One region of the Agromyces larvae genome, then DNA from elsewhere that is predicted to be linked to it. Evidence: predicted binding sites of a transcription regulator. Region 1 holds the regulator's gene; the other holds the start of a gene.
The links. The regulator HspR, encoded in region 1, represses chaperone genes until heat shock. The targets are predictions, from matches to a motif close to AAGTTGAGTCNNNNNGACTCAACTT.
Positions count from the first base shown of each region.

Region 2: MTO99_RS18720 (ATP-dependent Clp protease ATP-binding subunit) is a predicted target of HspR. The motif match lies at 2,225-2,249, and genes of this name have one in related genera.

Region 1 is NZ_CP094528.1:2,868,045-2,872,250, reverse strand. Features, by position in the region: gene dnaK (molecular chaperone DnaK) at 1-382, shown strand, start outside; gene MTO99_RS13820 (nucleotide exchange factor GrpE) at 385-1,068, shown strand; gene MTO99_RS13815 (DnaJ C-terminal domain-containing protein) at 1,192-2,184, shown strand; gene MTO99_RS13810 (heat shock protein transcriptional repressor HspR) at 2,188-2,601, shown strand; gene MTO99_RS13805 (MarR family winged helix-turn-helix transcriptional regulator) at 2,671-3,120, opposite strand; gene MTO99_RS13800 (quinone oxidoreductase family protein) at 3,191-4,156, shown strand.
Region 2 is NZ_CP094528.1:3,941,854-3,946,059, reverse strand. Features, by position in the region: gene MTO99_RS18720 (ATP-dependent Clp protease ATP-binding subunit) at 1-2,209, opposite strand, end outside; gene MTO99_RS18715 (hypothetical protein) at 2,427-2,894, shown strand; gene MTO99_RS18710 (type I restriction-modification system subunit M) at 2,977-4,206, shown strand, end outside.

The DNA.
Region 1 (4,206 bases):
CGAGGAGCACGCCGCCGAAGACAAGAAGCGCCGCGAGTCCGCCGAGCAGCGCAACTCCGCCGAGCAGCTCGCCTACTCGGTCGAGAAGCTGATCAAGGACAACGACGACAAGCTGCCCGCCGACGTGAAGACCGAGGTGCAGGGCGACGTCGACGCGCTGAAGTCGGCGCTCGCCGGCGACGACGACGACGCGGTGAAGACCGCGTTCGAGAAGCTCTCGCAGTCGCAGACCAAGCTCGGCGAGGCGATCTACGCGCAGGGCCAGGCGGCGGATGCTACGGCCGGCGAGGACGCCTCGGCGACCGGCGCCGCGGGCGGCGAGTCCAGCGACGAGGACGTGGTCGACGCCGAAGTCGTCGACGACGAAGACGAGAAGAAGTAACCATGGCTTCCGAGGAAGACCGGAACCACGAGGAGCCGATCATCCGCGACAAGCGGAAGATCGACCCCGAGACCGGTGCGGTTCGGCAGCCCGTCGGCGCCCCTGAGCCCCCTGAGCCTGTCGAAGGGGAAACCCCCGCTTCGACGGGCTCAGCGAGCGAGCCCCCTGAGCCTGTCGAAGGGGAGACCCCCGCTTCGACGAGCTCGGCGAGCGAGCACGAGCTCACCGTCGACGACATCCTGAACGCGGCGCAGGCCGAGGTGCAGGACCCGACCGACGAGCACCTGGCCGACCTGAAGCGGGTGACCGCCGAGTACGCCAACTACCGTCGGCGCACCGAGCAGAACCGCGAGCTCGAGCGCGAGCGCGCGGTCGGCGCGGCGGTCGCGGTGCTGCTGCCGGTGCTCGACGACCTCGACCGGGCCGAGAAGCACGGCGACCTCGAGGGCGACACCCCGTTCGCGACGATCGCCGCGAAGCTGCGCGCCGCGACCGAGAAGCTCGGGCTCGAGCGCTTCGGCGAGGCGGGCGAGGCGTTCGACCCGCAGAAGCACGAGGCGATCTTCCAGCAGCCCTCGCCCGACGTGGAGGCCGACACGGTCGCCGACGTCGTCGAGGCGGGCTACACGCTCGGCAGCGTCCAGCTGCGCCCGGCGAAGGTCGTGGTGCACACCCCGGCGTCCTGACGGACGCCACCCGCGCCGAGTGTTTCCGTTCGCGCCGAGCGTTTCCGCACCAGCGGAAACCAAGGGCGCGAACGGAAACGCTCGGCGGCACGACAGACTGAACAGCAGAGAGAGGAGGCGCCCGTGGCCAGTCAGGATTGGTTCGACAAGGACTTCTACCAGGTGCTCGGCGTCTCCAAGGACGCGAGCGACGCCGACATCAAGAAGGCGTACCGCAAGCTCGCGCGCAAGTACCATCCCGACCAGAACCCGGGCGACGCCGCGGCCGAGGCGAAGTTCAAGGAGATCAGCGAGGCGAACTCGGTGCTCTCCGACCCCGAGGAGCGCAAGGAGTACGACGCGATCCGGGCGATGGGCTCGGGGGCGCGGTTCACTGCGCCGGGCGGGGCGGGCGCCGGCGGCTTCGAGGACGTGTTCGGCGGCATGTTCGGCCAGGGCGGCGGTGGCCAGCGCTTCACCTTCCAGCAGGGTGCGGGCGGCGACTACGACGACCTGCTCGGCGGGCTCTTCGGCGGCGGCCGGTTCGGCCAGTCGACGGGCGGCTACCGCGGCTTCGGCGGGCCGACGCCCGGTCGGGACGTCACGGCCACGACCACGCTCGACTTCATCACCGCGACCCGCGGCGACCAGGTGACCCTGCAGACCGCCGAGGGCAAGCCGGTGACGGTGAACATCCCTGCGGGCGTCGCCGACGGGCAGAAGATCCGCCTGCGCGGCAAGGGCCACCCGTCGCCCGACGGCGGTGCGACCGGCGACATGATCCTCACCGTGAACGTGCGCAAGCATCCGGTGTTCGAACGCGACGGACTCAACCTGCGGGTCACCGTACCGGTGACCTTCGAGGAGGCCGCGCTCGGCGCGACGATCCAGGTGCCCACCCTCGGCGGCGACCCCGTGAAGCTGAAGGTGGCGCCCGGCACCCCGAGCGGCCGGGTGCTGCGGGTGAAGGGCCGCGGCGTTGCGACGAAGAAGGGCACGGGCGACCTGCTCGCCGTCGTGCAGGTGGCGGTGCCGTCGCACCTCTCGAAGGAGGCCGAGGAGCGGCTGCGCGAGTTCGCGGCCCTGCTGCCCGACGAGAACCCGCGCGACGACCTCCTCGCCCGCGCGAAGGGGTAGTCGATGGACGAGACGAGCCCGATCTTCGTGATCTCGGTCGCGGCCGAGCTCGCCGGGATGCATCCGCAGACCCTGCGCCAGTACGACCGCCTCGGCCTCGTCTCGCCGAGTCGCACCGCCGGCAAGTCGCGCCGGTACTCGATGCGCGACGTCGTGCAGTTGCGCGAGATCGCCCAGCTGTCGAGCGAGGGTGTGAGCCTCGAGGGCATCCGCCGCGTGCTCGGCCTCGAAGACGAGGTGACCGCGCTGCGCGCCCGGGTGCGCGAACTCGAGGCGATGCTCGCCGACGAGATGCTGAACCGCCCCGGCCGCCGCGTGTTCGCCGCCGGGTCGGCCGGCGACATCGTCACCATCAAGGCGGGCACGCGAGTGCGCCGCGAGAACGCCCTCGTCGTCTGGCGGCCGCTCGACCGGTAGCCGATCGGGGTCGTCGGCGTCCGCGCCGGGTCACCGGGTGATGCGGCCGCGGTGCGAGGCCGCCGCGGATCAGGGCGTGAGGCCCAGCTGATCCGCCTCGGCGCTCAGCACGCGGTTCGTGAGCGCCACCCAGCGCGCGCGCTCCGCGTCGGTCAGCACCGCGAGCAACTGCTGCACATCGAGCTCGAACGACGCGGTTGCCGCGTCGATCAGGGTGCGCCCGGACCCTTCCAGTCGCACTCGCACCGCGCGGCCGTCGCGCTCGTGCCGGGTGCGGCTCACCAGCCCGCGCCGCTCCGCACGGATGACCAGCCCGCTGACGCTGGACTTGTCGACGCCGAGCAGGACGGTGAGTTCGTTGATCGTCGGCTCCCGGTCGCGCAGGATGCCCAGCAGGCGCAGCTGCTGCACCGAGAGACCCTCGCCGACCTCTGCAGCGCGTGCCTCCAGGCGCGCGTTCGTCAGGAATGCCAGCCGCGCCAGGGCGTCGGCGGCCGATCGCGCGCCCTCGTCTTCCACGATCTCAGTCTAGCAATAGTACGTAGTACGTACTATAGTAGTGCGTGCCACGTACTAACTAGGAGATCACATGACGCACATCAACGCCGCACTCGTCGAGTCGTTCGGCGAACCGCCGCGCTATCGCTCCATCCCCGCGCCGCAGGCCGACGCGCGACGCGAGGTGGCGGAAGTGCTCGCGGTCGGCATCCACCCCGTCACGCGGGGCGTCGCCTCGGGTCGCCACTACGCGAGTTCGGGGGCGCTGCCGGTGGTGCCCGGCATCGACGGCGTCGTCCGCCGGGCCGACGGCTCGCTCGCCTACGTCGGCGGCCTCGGCGGCGGCGGCACCATGGCCGAGCGCATCCTCATCGATCCGCGATCGGCCATCCCGGTGCCCTCCGGGGCGGACCCCGCGACCGTCGCCGCCTCCATGAACCCCGCGATGTCGTCGTGGGTCGCGCTTCGCGGACGCGTCCCGTTCCGGGCGGGCCAGTCGGTGCTCGTGATCGGCGCCACCGGTGCCGCAGGGTCGATCGCGGTGAAGACGGCGCGCCACCTCGGCGCCGGGCGGGTCGTCGCCGCCGGTCGCAACCGGCAGCGCCTCGAACAGCTCGCCGCAGACGGCGCCGACGCCATCGTCGAGCTGTCACCCGACGACGACGCGACCGCTGCGGCGTTCGCAGCGGCGGCGGCCGAGGTCGACGTCGTCCTCGACTACGTCTGGGGTGCGCCGACCGAGCTCGCGATGCGCGCCATCCTCGGTGCCCGAACCGATCACGCGCGCCTGCTCGACTGGGTGCACATCGGCAGCACCGCGGGGCCCACGATCACGCTCGATGGCTCCGGCCTGCGCTCGAACGCGCTCCGGATCAGCGGAAGCGGGTTCGGCTCCATCGACCTGCGGCAGGCAGGGCTGCCCGAGCTCGTCGCCGCGGTCGCGTCCGGTGCGCTGACCGTGCGGCCGCGGCCGGTACCGCTCGAGACCATCGAGCAGGCCTGGGGCCACGAGGATGCCCCGGGCGAACGCACGGTCGTCATCCCGACGTCAGCGTGACCGCTCGCGGCGACGCGCTCGCGCGCGGCCGGGCCGATACGGCAGGGTGG
Region 2 (4,206 bases), 1.1 Mb from region 1:
CCGAGGAGAAGCCCGAGGCATCCGTACCGGCGACGAAGCCGAGCGCGCCCGACCGGCTGGCCAGGAACTCGGACCCGAGGTTGCTGGTCATGACCACGACCGTGTTGCGGAAGTCGACCGTGCGGCCCTGGCCGTCGGTGAGGCGTCCGTCGTCGAGCACCTGCAGCAGCAGGTTGAAGACGTCGGGGTGGGCCTTCTCGATCTCGTCGAACAGCACGATCGAGTACGGGTTGCGCCGCACGCGCTCGGTGAGCTGGCCGGCCTCGTCGTACCCGACGTACCCGGGAGGGGCGCCGACCAGGCGCGACACCGTGTGGCGCTCGCCGAACTCGCTCATGTCGAAGCGGATGATGTGGTCGGTCCCTGAGCCGGTCGAAGGGAACAGTCGGTCGGCGAGCGCCCTCGCGAGCTCGGTCTTGCCGACCCCGGTCGGGCCGAGGAACAGGAACGAGCCCACTGGGCGCTTGGCGTCGCCCATGCCGGTGCGGTTGCGGCGCACGGCCTTGGCGACCGCGGTCACCGCGTCGTCCTGCCCGATCACGCGGGCGTGGAGCTCCTGTTCGAGCGAACCCAGGCGCTCGCGCTCGGTCTCGGTGAGGCGGTTCACCGGGATGCCGGTGGCGCGCGAGATCACCGCGGCGATCTCGGGCTCGTCGATGACGGCCTCCTGGGCCGCCGCGGTCGCGCGACCGGTGGCGGATGCCTCGTCGAGCCGATCCTGCACCTTCGAGATCTCATCGCGAATCCGCGACGCCTCCTCGTAGTGCTCGGCCGTGACGGCGGCGTTCTTGTCGGCCTCGAGCGTCGCGAGCCGCTCGATGAGCTCACTCACGTCGACCTTCACGCCCAGCTTGAGGCGCAGTCGCGCGCCGGCCTGGTCGATCAGGTCGATCGCCTTGTCGGGCAGCACGCGGTCGCTGAGGTAGCGGTCGCTGAGCTCGACCGCGGCGCGGATCGCGGCATCCGTGTACTCGACGCCGTGGTGCTGCTCGTAGGCGGGCTTGAGCCCCTGCAGGATCAGCACCGCGTCCTCGATGCTGGGCTCGCCGACGCGCACCGGCTGGAAGCGGCGCTCGAGGGCCGGGTCCTTCTCGATCTTGCGGTACTCGTTGAGGGTCGTCGCGCCGACGAGGTGCAGGTCGCCGCGCGCGAGGCGCGGCTTCAGGATGTTGCCCGCGTCGGTGCCGCCGTCGCCCGAGCCGCCCGCACCGACGACCGTGTGGATCTCGTCGATGAAGACGATGAACTCGCCCTTGTTCGCGGCGATCTCCTCCATGGTCTTCGTGAGCCGCTCTTCGAAGTCGCCGCGGTACCGGGTTCCGGCGAGCATGCCGGGCAGGTCGAGCGAGATGACCCGCTTGCCCAGCAGCGCTTCGGGCACGGATGCCTCGACGATCGCGCGCGCCAAACCCTCGACGATCGCCGTCTTGCCGACGCCCGCCTCGCCGACCAGCACCGGGTTGTTCTTGGTGCGGCGGGAAAGGATCTCGATGGTCTGCTCGATCTCGTCGACGCGGCCGATCACCGGGTCGAGTTCGCCGTTCTCGGCGAGTTCGGTCAGGTCGGTGCCGAACTTATCGAGCATCGGAGTGCTCGATTCGGCTCCCTGAGCCGGGCGAAGGGCCTCGTCACCGTACTCGTCGCCGTTCGCTCCCTGAGCCTGTCGAAGGGAGTCGCCCGCGAGTCCCTGCGTCAGCGCCTCGGCCGTCACGCCCGCGCGTGCGAGCACCTGGCCGGCCGGGGCATCCTGACCGAGCACGAGCGCGAAGAACAGGTGCTCGGGATCGATGTAGGTCGAGCCGGATGAGCGCGCGACCTGGTAGCTGTGGAACAGCGCGCGGGATGCGCTCGGCGTGATGGTCGCCGCTCGCTGCGCCTGTCGAAGCGAGTCCTCCTCGAGATCGAGGGCAGCGGGCAACCGCTGCTCGGTCGCCGTGATGATGCGCTCGGGGCTCGCCCCGATGCGCTGGATCGCCTGCTTGACCGCGTCGTCCTCGACGATCACGCGCAGGATGTGCAGTGCGTCGAGGTCGGTCTGGCCGCGTTCGAGTGCGAAGCGTCCGGCACGCTGCAGGATGCTCTGCGTGCGCGCAGTCAGGAACCGGCTGAGGTCGATCGACCGCGCCTGCCTGGCCTGCTCACCCGCAAGGTACCGGGCAAGAAACTCGTCGAACGAGCTCGAGCCGGCCTCGTTGAAGTCTTCGGGCACCTGGTTCTCCTTGGGAACTTGAGTTGGGTACGCTCAAGTTCAACGCGGAGGGGGTGCGGGTATTCCCGTTGCGTCGAACCATGATCGACTCGCTCGGCGCCCCCAGAACAGGTCACTCCGCCCCCTTCGACTCGGTCGATGTCGGCGCCCAGAGATAGCGTCGGTCGCGCTGTCAGGAATGCCAACCCCCGGAAGACCGATCGCACACGGAGAAGAAATGACTCGACGTCTCACCCCCGGAATCGCCCAGATCGCGCTGATCGCCCTGCTCGGCACAGGACTCGCGGGGTGCGCGGCGACCGCCGCCGGCACCGATGGGCCGAGCACGGGAGCCACCGAGAACGAGGCTCCCGCACAGCCCGCCGACCTGGTCGGCGAGTGGGTGCAGTCGAACAAGAAATCCGAGGAGAGCTTCCAATCGGCGACGATCACCGCCGACACGATCGAGGTCTTCTGGGTGAGCGACGGCGGGAACACGAAGGCGCTCTACTGGTCGGGCACGTTCGAGACTCCGACCGTATCCGGACCGTTCTCGTGGGACTCGCAGAACGACACCGAGAAGACCTCGGGCGCGCTGCTCGCCTCGGGCGACCCGACGAAGACCTTTTCGTTCGACAACGACACCATCAGCTACGAGGTGACCGCGCTCGGAGTCACGACAACGGTCGAGCTCAAGCGTCAGTAGCACCGCGGCCAGCGGCCCGGCTCCCGTCGAGAACCGGGCCGCACTACGCTGCTTCAAGCACCCCTCCGAAAGGCACCACATCTTGGTCACCGGCGAACTCCGCAGCAAAGTCGATCGCGTCTGGGACGCCTTCTGGTCGGGCGGCATCGCCAACCCGGTCGAGGTCATCGAGCAGATCACGTATCTGCTCTTCATCCGCCGGCTCGATGAGTTGCACACGCGCGAAGAGCGCCGCGCGAACCGCACGGGCGAGCCGATGCAGCGCCGCATCTTCCCCGAGGGCATCGACGACACGGGCCGGGTCGCCCGCCCGTTCGACGACCTGCGCTGGTCAGACTTCACCAACCGCTCGCCGCAAGAGATGTTCGAGATCGTCGACGAGCACGTCTTCCCGTTCCTCCGCCGCCTCGGCGGCGACGGGTCGAGCTACGCGCGCAACATGAAGGACGCGCGCTTCACGATCCCCACGCCCGCGCTGCTCGCGAAGGTCGTCGACCTGCTCCGAGACATCCCGATGGACGACCGCGACACCAAAGGCGACATCTACGAGTACATGCTCGCGAAGCTCTCGCAGAGCGGGCAGAACGGCCAGTTCCGCACGAGCCGGCACATCATCAAACTCATGGTCGACATGGCGGCGCCGACGCCCGAAGACCGCATCATCGACCCGGCGGTGGGCACCGCGGGTTTCTTGATCTCGGCCGTCGAGTACTTGCGCGAGCATCACCCCGAGGTCGAGACGGATGCCTCGGTGCGCGCGTTCTTCAACACCAAGGCGTTCACGGGCTTCGATTCGGATGCCTCGATGGCCCGCATCGCGAGCATGAACATGCTGCTCCACGGCGTCGAAGAGCCCGTGATCGAGCGCGGCGACTCGCTCGCCGAGGGGCATCCGGCGAGCGCCGACTACTCGCTCGTGCTCGCGAATCCGCCGTTCGCCGGAAGCCTCGACTACGAGACCGTCGCGAAAGATCTGCTGCAGGTCGTGAAGACGAAGAAGACCGAACTGCTCTTCCTCGCGCTCATGATCAAGTTGCTGAAGAACGGTGGGCGCGCCGCAGTCATCGCGCCCGACGGCGTGCTCTTCGGATCGTCGAACGCGCACAAGTCGCTGCGCAAGATGCTCGTCGAGGACCACAAGCTCGATGCCGTCGTGAAGCTCCCCAGCGGAACGTTCAAGCCCTACACCGGTGTCTCGACGGCGATCCTCTTCTTCACGAAGACCTCGTCGGGCGGAACCGACCAGGTCTGGTTCTACGACGTGCGCGCCGACGGCTTCACCCTCGACGACAAGCGCACCCCGATCGAGGCG